DNA from 3 places in the Paenibacillus sp. CCS19 genome. Region 2 is predicted to be linked to each of the others. Evidence: riboswitches for the same ligand, from Rfam matches in the RefSeq annotation. Region 2 holds a riboswitch; each other region holds the start of a gene.

Region 1 (4,213 bases), on a different contig from region 2:
TCGACGAGGGCTTCACTTCATATGCCGAGGACAAAGTGATGGAAACCGAATACGGCGTACTGCCGAACCTTGCGCTGGAATCCAGCTATATGACCGACCCTGCGCCGCTGAAGCAGCTGTCTTGGAGCTACCACAGCCACGATCATTATGCGGAAAATGTGTACATGCGCGCCAAGCTCGTGCTTGTCGGCATCGAGAAGCTCGTCGGCGATCGAACGATGCAGAAGATTATGCGCACCTACTTCCAGAAATATAAATTCGGCCATCCGTCCACTGCCGATTTCGAACGTGTGGTGGAACAGGTAACGAAGACGAAGTGGAGCGACTACTTCCGTCAATATGTATACGGCGATCTGATGGCTGACTTCGCGGTTGAGAGCATCGATGTGCATACCGTTCGCCAGCCGGATGATACGGTTCAATACGAATCGATCGTTCAGGTGCGCAGTTTAGGCGGCAGCTACGGCCCTGTCCCGGTCAAGTTCCAGTTCACAGACGGCACGACAGTCACACGCAGCTGGAATGGCAATGAGAACACGATGCAGTTCAAGTTTGTTCACTCAGCCCCGCTAGATTGGGCAGCTGTCGATCCTCAGAATACGAATGTGCTCGACAATCGACATTTCAACAACTATTTGAAAGCCGAGCTGCCGGATCAGACGAAGGCACGCTGGAGCCTCGGCGCCGCGAAGCTGCTTGACAGCCTCATTGGCGCACTCGGCTGGTAGAGAGGAACGATTCGTATGAAGCAGCATTTGAAAACCGGCTGGTCGCTGACGGTCCGTCATCTATACGTGATTATCGTACTATTCGTCTATCAGCTGCTATGGGGCTTCTTCCTGTACCGTCTTGTGGACGGCATCGTTATCCCGCTTCTGCGCCGTTATCCCGGCAGCGGGATGCCTGCCTCCGCCGCTCGGTTATACTTGTATGAAGCGGAATTCCGTCTCATGAAGACGGATCTCATTCAGCCTTATCTATGGACATTCGCCGGTTTAATCGTGCTTCGCATGCTGCTGACGCCGCTGCTTAATGCAGGGTTGTTCCATTCCCTGCATCACGCTTCGACCGAGCAGGGGACCCGCTTCCTGCAAGGTGTGCGCCGCGGCTGGCTGCCGATGACGATGCTCTATTGGATCGAGACGCTGCTCGCACTGGCGCCTGGCTACTGGCTGCTGCCCCGCGCACTGTCGGCGACTCTTGCCGGCTCTTCTGTGAAGAGCATCATCATCGAGCTGCTGCCCGCCGCTTGCGGCTGGCTTGCATGGGGCATTCTGCTTCACCTGCTGTTCCTTGCCATGCAGCTTGGCTCCGCCTCAGGCAGCGGGGCATTCAACGGCTTATGGCGGGCACTAAGGCATTTCATTCCCTACTTCGGATTATCGCTGCTTATGTGGTGCGGAGTTGGCGCTGCGGGGCTGCTCGTCTCCTCCGCTTCGATGGTCTGGGCAGGCTTCCTCGCTATCTTAGTACACCAAGGCTACCGATTCGTGAAGACGATGCTCAAAGTGTGGACGATCGCCGCTCAATATGACTGTCTCCAATCTCGCTCCCAACCATAAGCTGACAAGCCCGTAAGTCGACAGGTTTCGAGTTTATTCCCTCATTCTTAAGTAGGACCGCGCCTATGAAAGCGCGGTCTTTTTTCGTGTTTTCCGGCCCTAAAATGAGAGAATCTCTCATAAACCAAGCAAAACTCCCCTATATTCATGAGAATTATTAGAAATTCGACACGCAGGAAGGATTTTCTTCAAAAAGTACGAATTATATTCCCCTGTACAATCAAACACTGCCGAATTTCCGTGTACGAAAACGGGGGAACCATTCTTGGGTGAATTGATCCCGACCAATCATGTCCGTTGGACAGGCTGGCCTGAGGGAATCATAGGGGACCTTCAACCGAACCCCACAGCTAACCTCGTAGGCAATGGAAGGAGCACTTTAACGTGCGCAACAAGATAGCAGCAATTTTCCTGGGTCTCGCACTTCTTCTTGCTTTCCAAGCGGGAAGCGCTTTCGCGGACTCGAAGCTCGACACAGTAGTTGATAGCGTTTACGGCACGCCGTACAAGACAGCTGGCACGACGTCCAAAGGCTTCGACTGCTCCGGCTTCACGATGTATGTATTTAAGCAGTTCGGTATTTCTTTGCCTCATTCGTCCTATGATCAAAGCAAGCTTGGCCAGAAAGTTGCCAAGGACGACCTGCGTGCAGGAGATCTCGTATTCTTCAATACGAGCGGCAAGGGCGTTTCCCACGTCGGCATTTATGTTGGCGATGGCAAATTCGCTCACGCTTCCTCCTCCAAAGGCGTTACAATCAGCAGCCTAAGCGACTCCTATTATGTAAAGCGTTACCTGAGCGCACGCCGCGTCATGAACGCTACATCCTATGAGAAGTATGCCGATGATCCGTCCGACCAAGCCGATGGCGGTCCAGACGTAGACTAAGAAGCACAGCTGCATGATATGCATGGTTCGCCATGCCAACAACAAAACCCGCTCGGGATCGAGCGGGTTTTGTTGTTTATTGCAAGTCGACCGTGGAGGTGCCGCCGCCACGTTAGCCTCGCATGACAGGACACATTTATGTATTCTAACTCTCTGCAGCTCGCCATTCGCACACTTTAACGCACTTTTTTGTTCTCTAACCTGCCGCCATCCGCCTCCGACGCCCGATAGCGCACACATTAATGTACTCTAACTCCCCTCCGCTCGCCGTCCGCAAACTTTAGCATACATTTATATACGCTGGTCTCATGAAATAAACAACCACGTTGTTATTTCTACTATTCTTTTCCCCGAATTTACTTTACTATTTCATATATTATGGAATTCTTATCATTCCACTGGTGATGATTTGCAGTCTGAGCAGACAACGGAGAGGGGTCATCCGATGAGCTTCATTGAAATTCGTCAGCTGACGAAGCAGTTTCGACAAGCGGTGAAAGAGCCTGGTTTAGCAGGAGCGGTCAAGCACCTGTTCTCCCAGAAGTATGTCGATAAAACGGCTGTCGCAGGCATTAACCTCGACATTGAGGAAGGCGAGACGGTCGCTTATGTCGGCCCGAACGGTGCAGGCAAGTCGACAACAATCAAGATGTTGACCGGCATTCTCATCCCAAGTTCCGGCACCATCAGCGTCGGCGGCATTGATCCGTATCGCAACCGAATGGAGAATGCACGTACAATCGGCGCCGTGTTCGGTCAGCGAACGCAGTTGTGGTGGGATATTCCGATCTCCGAAACGTTCTCGCTGTTGAAAGATATTTATGAGATTCCAGAAGCGCTGTACAAACGCAACCTGGATCAATTCATCGAGCTGCTCGGCATGGAGGATTTCCTCCACCTGACCGCTCGCAAGCTGTCGCTCGGTCAGCGGATGCGCGCCGATCTGGCCGCTGCACTTCTGCATAATCCGCGCACTGTCTACCTTGACGAGCCGACGATCGGTCTCGACATTGCCGTGAAGCAGCGCATACGCGAATTTATCCGTTCATCCAACAAAGAACGCGGGACGACCGTCATGCTGACTACGCACGACCTCGGCGACATCGAAGACCTGTGCAACCGTCTCGTCATTATCGACCAAGGCAGCCTCATCTACGATGGCACGCTTGCTGCGGTGAAAGACCGTTTCGCCCGCGAGCGGGTCATTCACTTCCAGCTGGAGAGCGCCGACCTGCCTGCGCTTCGCGAAGCGCTGGACCGTATGCCGAAGGTAACGGCAGAGAAGTTGGAACGGCAGCATGTATCGCTGCGATTCGACCGCTTCCACATTACAGCGAGCGAAGTCGCTTCTGCCGTCATGCGCTGCGGGGAAGTCGTCGACTTCCGGATCGACGAACCTGGCATCGAGCATGTCATCAAGCAAGTATACGAGGGCCACATCTCCCTCGACGAGCAGCAAGGAAGCAAACAAACAGCCGCTGGAAGGGAGGCGAACCGTCGATGAACGCATGGCTTCGGCTTCCACGTTCATGGCGGGCCTATACGGGCATTGCGACCCGAGCGATGCAGAACACGCTGGCCTACCGGCTATCCTACGTCGTCAACTTTGCATCCAGCTTCGTTCTGCTTATCGCCATGTACGCATTATGGAACGCGATTTATGCCGGACGCGAGGAGCTCGCGGGCATGTCATGGACGCAGATGAAGACATACCTGATCATCTCGTTCATCAGCAACTCGCTGCTGTCCTACTATTCCGAGAC
Region 2 (4,213 bases):
GGGTCGATGTCGATCTGCTCCAGCAGCGTAGTCAACGTTTCACGCTGGTCTTTGCCGAGCCAGGACGATAGGTTGTTCATGAGCGTCTTGCGGCGCTGTGCGAAGGATGACTGCACCACGCGGAAGAAATGCGCCTCGTCCGGCGTTTCGACAGCGGGCTTATCCCGCAGCGCCAGCTTGATCACTGCCGAATCGACATTGGGCTGCGGGATGAACACCGTATGCGGTACGATGCATACGATGCTCGGTACGCAGTAATATTGCACGGCGACGCTCAAGCTGCCATAATCCTTGCCGCCTGGCTTGGCCGCCATTCGGTCTGCAACTTCCTTCTGGATCATAACGACGATATTCTCCAGCGGCAGCCGTTCCTCTAGCAGCTTCATAAGAATCGGGGTTGTCACGTAGTAAGGTAGATTCGCCACTACGCTGACGCCTGACACATCATTGAAGCGCTCTGCGAACAGCTGATTCAGATCCAGCTTGAGCACGTCCGCATGAATAACCTCAACGTTATCTTCGCCTGCGAGCGTATCGCGCAGAATCGGAATGAGACGGTTGTCGATCTCTACTGCCGTCACCTTGCCAGCCGATTGAGCCAGATGCTGCGTGAGTGCGCCAATACCTGGTCCAATCTCGAGTGCACCTTTGGTCGAATCAAGCTCAGCAGCCGACACGATTTTGTGCAGGATGTTCTGGTCGATTAGAAAGTTCTGTCCAAGACTCTTCTTGAACTCGAAGCCGTATTTCTTCACGATATCGCGTGTCCGCGAAGGGGTAGCTACCTCTACCGCCGTATTCTTCTTCTGTTCATTGCTGCTCATTAACTAGCCACGCTCCTGTTCCAGCTGCTGTTCCATTTGCCGCCATGCTTCTATAAACTCCGTCTTCGTAATTCGGAAGCTGACGCATCGTTTGTAGAAGGTTTTGCCGTTCGCATAACCGATTCCGAGCAGCTTGCCAATTACCTCTCGACGCTCAGACGCCTGAGGATGAACGGTAAGTCCCGCTTCTATAATATCGTCCCAAGTTACTTCGACCGATCCGCCTTCTCCTGCCAGCTGCTCCGTTCGCACATTAGCCAGCGCTTTGCGAATGGCTTCCGGCGATGCATTTTCGACACCGATATCGCCTTTGTACATCGCTTCCTCCTGAGGAAGAAACGCATGCTTGCAGCCGGGAACACGCTGCGCGACGATACGCCGAATGCGTTCACCTGCATGATCCGGATCTGTAAAAATAATAACGCCGCGGCGTTCCATAGCAAGCTCAACCCGCTTCAGCACCTGTTCGCCGATCGCAGAGCCGCCGGTTTCTATTGTATCTGCCTCGACAGCGCGCTTAATAGCCGTCGTATCGTCTTTGCCTTCAACCACAATTATTTCTTTAATCATCTTGCGCCATTCCTTCCCGCGAGCATACAAAAAGAAGAGGCATCGCCTCTTCTTATGATGGCATATTTGGCTGTGAATTACGATACATATCTGATACTGCTATCGGATAACGCGACACCCACTAGCTGGAGGACGGTTTGTTAGGCCCGATGATGTACACCGTATAGCCTTTCTTCGAACCGAACTCTTCCGCGTAGTCTTCGCTCTCGTAATAAACGTCGATCTTGTTTCCTTTAACCGCGCTTCCCTTATCCTCCGCACGACGGAATCCGATGCCTTCGATGTATACCCACCAACCGATCGGAATAACGTTAGGGTCAACGGCAATCGTCCGTCCTTCCTTCACTTTCGTGCCGGAAGCGGTAATGCCGTATTGCGGATGGTTCGCGCTCTTGCCCGTCGACTTCACGCCGGCGGAATAGGCCGTAAGCGTAACATTCTTCAGCACTTTCTTCGCCTTGAAGGAAATGCCTTTCAAAGATACCGTCTGCGGGCCGCTCGAAGCCTTGGCCGATAATGTCGTAACCTTCGGCTGCGCCTTCTTCGTACCGACAGCAACCACTTGGCTAACCGCCGGCCGCTGTACGGCTTTCTCGACGAGCGCTGTCGATACGAGCTTGCCGTCCTCGTACACGCTCTCGAATTGTTTCACAACGACACCATCAGTGCCGCTCTTAACCGTCTTCTCCTTACCCTGCTCAAGGGTAGGATCTTCTTGCTTCACGATCGTGAAAGGAACCGTATGCTGGGAGCTCGTTACTTTACGCTCCACACGTACGACCTTCACCGCCATGTTCGGTGTCAGGTCAGCCGTCAGCGCCGGATATACTTTGTCGTAGCTACGAACCGGAATATTTAATTCCTCGATCGCCGCTTGCACGGTATCCTCGGTCGTGTACACAGTCCAAGTCTTGCCATCAGCTGTTACGGTCACTGGATTCGCCGTGTCGATGACGACACGATCTCCATCCTTAATCGCTGCATTCAAAGGGATCGACACCTTATCATGCGGCCCAACCGTAATAGCTTGTTCATCCAGTAGGCGTTGCAGGACCCATTGCTTCGTTTTCACGATGCTCTCTTGTCCATTCACTACTACGGAGACGCTTCTCTCAGCCGTTCCGTACAACAACACCAATAACATGAAAGTCATAGCGATTGAGATAATTATACTCAATGTGATTAACCGCACGTTTTCATGCTTCCATCGCAATGCGAATGACATGCTGGATGATCGTTTCCCATGGGTGTCCTCTTGCGGAATTACGCCCACTTCTTCGGTCCTCCTTCAAAGTCCCGCCGTCGAGTGTTTCGCATGATACAATTGACGCGACTATAGTATATTGGCATGACGAATCATGCTATCCAGTCCCTCTCACCTTCACCTCCATTGCTAACCCTATGTCGACGTAAACTTCTTTATTCGAAAAGAAAAGAAGCCATCGACAGAGGATCATCTGCTTCGTGGCTTCCCGTTTGGTCGCGACTAAACATGGAAAGTGGGATTCGAAGGTTGATCTCTCTATTTCGCTTACGAGGTTAGCTGTCGGGTTCGGGCAAGAGAGTTGCCCTATCGTCACATTGCAGCGGATCGACCGCTATGCAATGCTTCCAAATTCACCCCATCGGTTATGCTTCCATGCGCACAAATCACTGTGCAGCATTTCCACATATGGTTCCCCCGTTCTCCGTTAGGAGATTAAGCGTACTACTGGAAATCCAATACATTGTGTAAGTTCTGAAATGAATCATACCCCGTGTTCGCATGCATTGTAAAGAACAGATAAAAGACGATTTAAACGATATTTAAGGAAATTCAGCGAAAAGAGAAGCGGTTTTGGGGACAAAATCAACTTTTATCACGCGTAAGGTCCCGATTCCTCACGATTTCAGCCATTATTGATCAAAACGGAAACATTTTCTAGCGTTTAGAGACGTTAAATATCCAATTTCTTCAACGCTCATTCCTTTAATTGCCGCAGCGGCATCAGCTACCAGTGCGACATAGGAGGACTCATTTCTCTTCCCTCTATAAGGGTGCGGTGCCAAATAAGGGGAGTCCGTTTCGATGAGCAGACGGTCGTCCGGCACTCGTGAAAGCACTTCCTTTGGAACCCTTGCATTGGTAAATGAAACCGGTCCGCCGAACGAAATATAGAAGTTCATATCGAGACAAGCTTTGGCCGTTTCCCAGCTGCCGGAGAAGCAGTGCATAATGCCTCCGACCTCTTCCGCCTTCTCTTCCTTCAATATACGTACGACGTCCTCCGAAGCATCTCGGTTATGAATGACGATCGGTTTACCGACTTTGCGCGCCAGACGGATCTGCTCGCGGAATACGCGATGCTGGACATCCTTCGGTGAAGTATCCCAGTGGTAATCGAGACCGATTTCACCGATAGCCACAACCTTCGGATGCGACATCAGCGACTCGATCCATTCGAGATCTCCCTCCTGCATATGGATGCTCTCAACAGGGTGCCAGCCAACAGCCGCATAGATAAAATCATGCTTTTCCGCCAATGCCATCGTCGTCGGAATCGTTTCGCGGTCAAACCCGATATTCACCATAATTTCGACACCCGCTTCTCTTGCTCGTGCGATAACTTCCTCACGGTCATTGTCGAATTTGTGATTGTCCAAGTGCGTATGCGTATCAATTAATGTAACTTTTCCGTTCATGTTGTCTTACTTTCTCCTTCCTATATATAAAACGTTTATTTTCTTCGAGTTCTAATAGCCAAAAATCGCGCGTATGCGGGCGTCGAGCCTATGCGCAACCGGACGCAGCAGATCGTCTGGGAAATACCAGCGATGCT
Region 3 (4,213 bases), on a different contig from region 2:
GAGTGAGAATAAGTGTGGTTTGCCCACACCTATATGTACACGAACGCTGCTCAGCGTGCGCTAAGCGTGGCCTATCCCCACTTAGCACACACCTGCCGAGGTGATATTGTATGTAGACCCAGACTAAGTGTGGTTTACCCACACCTATATGAACACGAACGCTGCTCAGCGTGCGCTAAGCGTGGCCAATCCCCACTTAGCACACACCTGCCGTGGTGATATCGTATATAGAGCGAGGATAAGCGTGGTTTACACGCACCTCAATGCTCGAAAGTACTGCCCAGAGAGATAAGTGTGTGTTTACCTCGCTAACTTCCTCTCCATTGAGATAGTTTCCCCCTCATATGTCGATCTTCAGCGATCATCCGGCTTCCTCGCATCCACAATAAGCGAGACGAAGCCAAGCTTGCCCTCTTGATTGCGGTGGTCATAACGAAGAGAACGGTAGATGAAGCCCTTCTCGGCATCCCACTCCTCGTAATGGAATTGACCATCCTCATCGCAATACTCGAGCAGACGCACCTCGAATCCAGCGGCTTCGAACATGGCGGTCAGCGTCCGATAGTTATGAACGATGCGGTGGCTGGCGGCAGGATGGTCGGCAGGGCCAGGTCCGCCGATTTGCACGATCCGCTGGTAATTCTCATCTGCAAAATACCCGTCCGGCACGGCGCAGCGCACATAACCGCCTGGCTTCAAATATTCGAAGCAGACACGCGCTGCCTGAACGCCTTCTTCGAAGTTGAGATGCTCCCAAACATGTTCGGCTAGTATAGCCGACAGGGAAGCAGACCGGAACTTAGCAGCCCAATCGTCACGCCGCAGCAGATCTAGCTCGGATTGCTGCGTCAGCAGCCAATCCGGATTGTTATTCGAAGCTCCTGCGCCGATTACGACGCGAATGGGTTCAGATGAGGGTGGCATGTGGCGGCGACCTCCTTATTTTTGACAATAGTATAGAAGATGCCATGGTGTACACTGAATGGTCTAATGTGACGAGCGTATGCCATTATGTTACTTCAGGAAGGTGACTTCGCGCACATTGTGACCCTAGTCACGGAATGGTCAAATTTGACGATCTCGTTACTTTCCAACTAGCTGTACCGATCTGGGGGTATAATGTTGGTGCATAGCAATAGGAGGAAGGACGGATGGCAATGAAATCGACAAGATGGCTGACGATTGCAGTTATATTGGTACTCGTATGGGGCTTGGCAGGATGCGGAGCGGCAGCGCAGGAAGGGGAAGTCGATCCGAAGGATGTGACGGTCGAGTTCGCGAGCGATCCGGCGGTAGTGAAGGCCAATGAGGCGGTCAAGCTGATCGTACAGACGACGGGACTGAGCGCTGATATAACGCCAGATATTCAGGTCGACATTCGCAAGCCGGATAACAAAGGACTGCCTGAATATGTGAAGACGACCGAGGCAGGGGATGGTCAGTATGTAACGAATTATACGTTTGAAGCGCCGGGAACCTATACGATCTATCTTCATGTGATGCAAGGCGAACTTCATATCACGAAGAAGAAAAAACTCGATGTGCAATAACTGTACGGTCGACTGAATTGTGTGACAATATGCGCAAGCACGAGATAATGACAGCTCTAGCTTAAATAATCGACAAGACACACCATAGCAAGCGTTTACATTCTTGCAGCTACAATCATTCTTATCTTTTTTGCCCCAAAACGCGATTTTACAGCAATAGGTGATGGCGTTATGATTAGCGCATCACATATTCGCTGAATTTCTGAAAGGAAAACGGGGGAACCAACGGCGCTCATGCAGCATAATGGCGCCCGGGGTGAATCGGTGTTCACGCACCGTAGGGCGACTTCAACCGCCCGAATCCGACAGCTAACCTCGTAAGCGTTGTTGAGGGGGGACACGACTTCGGTTATTGATAACCGCAAGGAGAAGCCTTGCGGTTTTTTGCTGCGCAAAAATAGAGAAATGCAAGAAAGTCGTGGGGGGATTGCTCGTGATTGCAAGTCTAAAACGCGTCATAATCGGACGCCCGCTCAAGTCGACCGAGCTCGGCGAACAGCGGTTGAACAAAACGAAAGCTTTGGCTATCCTGTCATCGGACGCGTTGTCGTCGGTGGCTTATGGCCCTGAACAAATATTAATCGCACTCGTTGCGGTTAGTATGACCGCTTTCTGGTATTCGATTCCGATCGGCATCGGCGTTCTGGTGCTGTTGACCGCACTTATTTTATCGTATCGGCAAATTATATTCGCTTATCCGCATGGCGGCGGCGCTTATGTCGTCTCGAAGCAAAATCTCGGCAAATACCCAGGGCTGGTGGCGGGCGTATCGCTGCTGGTCGATTATATTCTGACTGTTGCGGTTAGTGTGTCGGCAGGTACAGATGCGATTACATCGGCGTTCCCGAGTTTGCACGAACACACCGTTCTAATAGCTATCATATTCGTTCTGCTCATCACGCTGCTCAATCTGCGCGGCGTAACGGAATCCGCGTCCATTCTGGCGTATCCGGTTTATCTGTTCGTGCTGGCGCTGTTCATTCTGATCGGGGCGGGCTTGTACAATATCGCAACGGGCGGCGTGGCGCCTGAGCTTCATGCGCCGATGGGCACGCATGTCGCGGGAATCAGCTTGTTCCTGCTGCTCAAGGCATTCGCATCCGGCAGCTCGGCGTTGACGGGCGTCGAGGCGATCTCGAACGCGATCCCGAACTTCAAGTCGCCGGAGCCGAACAATGCGGCGAAGACGTTGTCCGCAATGGGTGTGCTGCTGGCTGTGTTGTTTGCGGGTATCGTCTTCCTGGCTTACTACTACGGCATTTCGCCGAAGGCTGAAGTCACCGTCGTGTCGCAGATTGCGGAGGATACGTTCGGACGTCATTTCATGTACTTCTTCATCCAAGGCACAACGGCACTCATTCTGGTGCTTGCGGCGAATACGGGCTACTCGGCGTTCCCGCTGTTGGCGGTCAACCTTGCCAAAGATAAGTTCATTCCGCGCATGTTCACGGCTCGGGGCGACCGTCTTGGTTACTCCAACGGCATTATTAGCTTGGCCGTACTGTCGATCCTGCTGATCATCCTGTTCAAAGGGCAGACGGATCAATTGATTCCGCTCTATGCGGTTGGCGTATTCATTCCGTTCACGTTGTCGCAGACAGGGATGATGGTGAAGTGGATTCGCGAGAAGCCGAAAGGCTGGGTGACGAAGCTGACGATTAACGGCGTCGGCGCGCTGATCAGCTTTACGGTGTCGATTATTTTCTTCCTGACGAAGTTCTCGCATGTATGGCCGATTCTCATCTTCCTGCCGGTGCTTATCTTCGTTCTGCATCGCATCAACAAGCACTATGAAGCGATTGGCGAACAGCTGAGCCGCGCGACGAGCGAACCGGTCTTGCCGATTGAAGGCAATGTCATCATTCTTCCGGTATCGGGCATTACGCATGTCGTGGAGCAATCGCTCAAATATGCCAAATCGCTGGGGCCGGCACAGATCATTGCCGTCTATATCCCGTTCGAGCGGGATGAGGAAGCGATCTTCGAGCGCAAATGGGAGGACTTCATGCCGGATGTTCGACTCGTTACGCTGCATTCTCCATATCGGAGCATCGTTCAACCGCTGCTGAAGTTCGTTGATACGGTTGAGCGGAAGGCGAAGGAATCGAATCATCAGGTAACGGTCATCATTCCGCAGTTCATACCGAAGAAAGGCTGGCACAACATCCTGCACAACCAGACCAGCTTCTATCTGCGCACTCGGCTGCTGTACCACTCCAGCGTCGTCCTTACGACGGTGCCTTATCATTTGAAAAAGTAAGCTCTTGTTACGATCAACTAACCATACACAAGGCCATCCTTTATCGAAGGATGGCCTTGTTGCGTTTATCGTTGCCTTTCAATCAGATTGTCCAGGAAGAGTGGAGAAAGCCTGTTTGCCAACCTCATACATGGAACTCGTTGACATACAAGTTTGCTAATGATACTATATCGATGTACGATATATCGATAGTAGATATAACGTACGTCAATATATAGGTGAACGATCTACTATACGGTAGACCATTGCATTGAACGCTATGAATAAGAGGTGAGGGCATGAAGGATTCCGTGCAGGATTTGCTTCCGCTGACGGAGGCGTATTTTTATATACTGGTTACTTTGTATCGAGCGGACGCACACGGTTATGCCATGATGCAGGATGTTGAGCAGATGAGCGGCGG

Evidence for each region. A riboswitch is a leader RNA that binds a small molecule or an ion and turns the genes downstream of it on or off. The one in region 2 is predicted to bind cyclic di-AMP.
Region 1: linked by a shared signal. The riboswitch ahead of SBI19_RS04630 (C40 family peptidase) and the one ahead of SBI19_RS23280 (resuscitation-promoting factor) in region 2 are both predicted to bind cyclic di-AMP.
Region 3: linked by a shared signal. The riboswitch ahead of SBI19_RS17235 (APC family permease) and the one ahead of SBI19_RS23280 (resuscitation-promoting factor) in region 2 are both predicted to bind cyclic di-AMP.

What each region holds. Positions count from the first base shown of each region.
Region 1 covers NZ_BTCK01000003.1:229,554-233,766, reverse strand. Annotated here, with positions in the region: gene SBI19_RS04640 (M1 family metallopeptidase) at 1-728, shown strand, start outside; gene SBI19_RS04635 (hypothetical protein) at 744-1,562, shown strand; cyclic di-AMP (ydaO/yuaA leader) riboswitch at 1,781-1,942, shown strand; gene SBI19_RS04630 (C40 family peptidase) at 1,947-2,450, shown strand; gene SBI19_RS04625 (ABC transporter ATP-binding protein) at 2,896-3,954, shown strand; gene SBI19_RS04620 (ABC transporter permease) at 3,951-4,213, shown strand, end outside.
Region 2 covers NZ_BTCK01000042.1:42,182-46,394, forward strand. Annotated here, with positions in the region: gene rsmA (16S rRNA (adenine(1518)-N(6)/adenine(1519)-N(6))-dimethyltransferase RsmA) at 1-824, opposite strand, end outside; gene rnmV (ribonuclease M5) at 828-1,394, opposite strand; gene SBI19_RS23280 (resuscitation-promoting factor) at 1,516-2,667, opposite strand; cyclic di-AMP (ydaO/yuaA leader) riboswitch at 2,908-3,110, opposite strand; gene SBI19_RS23285 (TatD family hydrolase) at 3,291-4,076, opposite strand; gene SBI19_RS23290 (HD domain-containing protein) at 4,128-4,213, opposite strand, start outside.
Region 3 covers NZ_BTCK01000024.1:89,086-93,298, forward strand. Annotated here, with positions in the region: gene SBI19_RS17225 (class I SAM-dependent methyltransferase) at 355-924, opposite strand; gene SBI19_RS17230 (FixH family protein) at 1,152-1,550, shown strand; cyclic di-AMP (ydaO/yuaA leader) riboswitch at 1,733-1,889, shown strand; gene SBI19_RS17235 (APC family permease) at 1,984-3,810, shown strand; gene SBI19_RS17240 (PadR family transcriptional regulator) at 4,089-4,213, shown strand, end outside.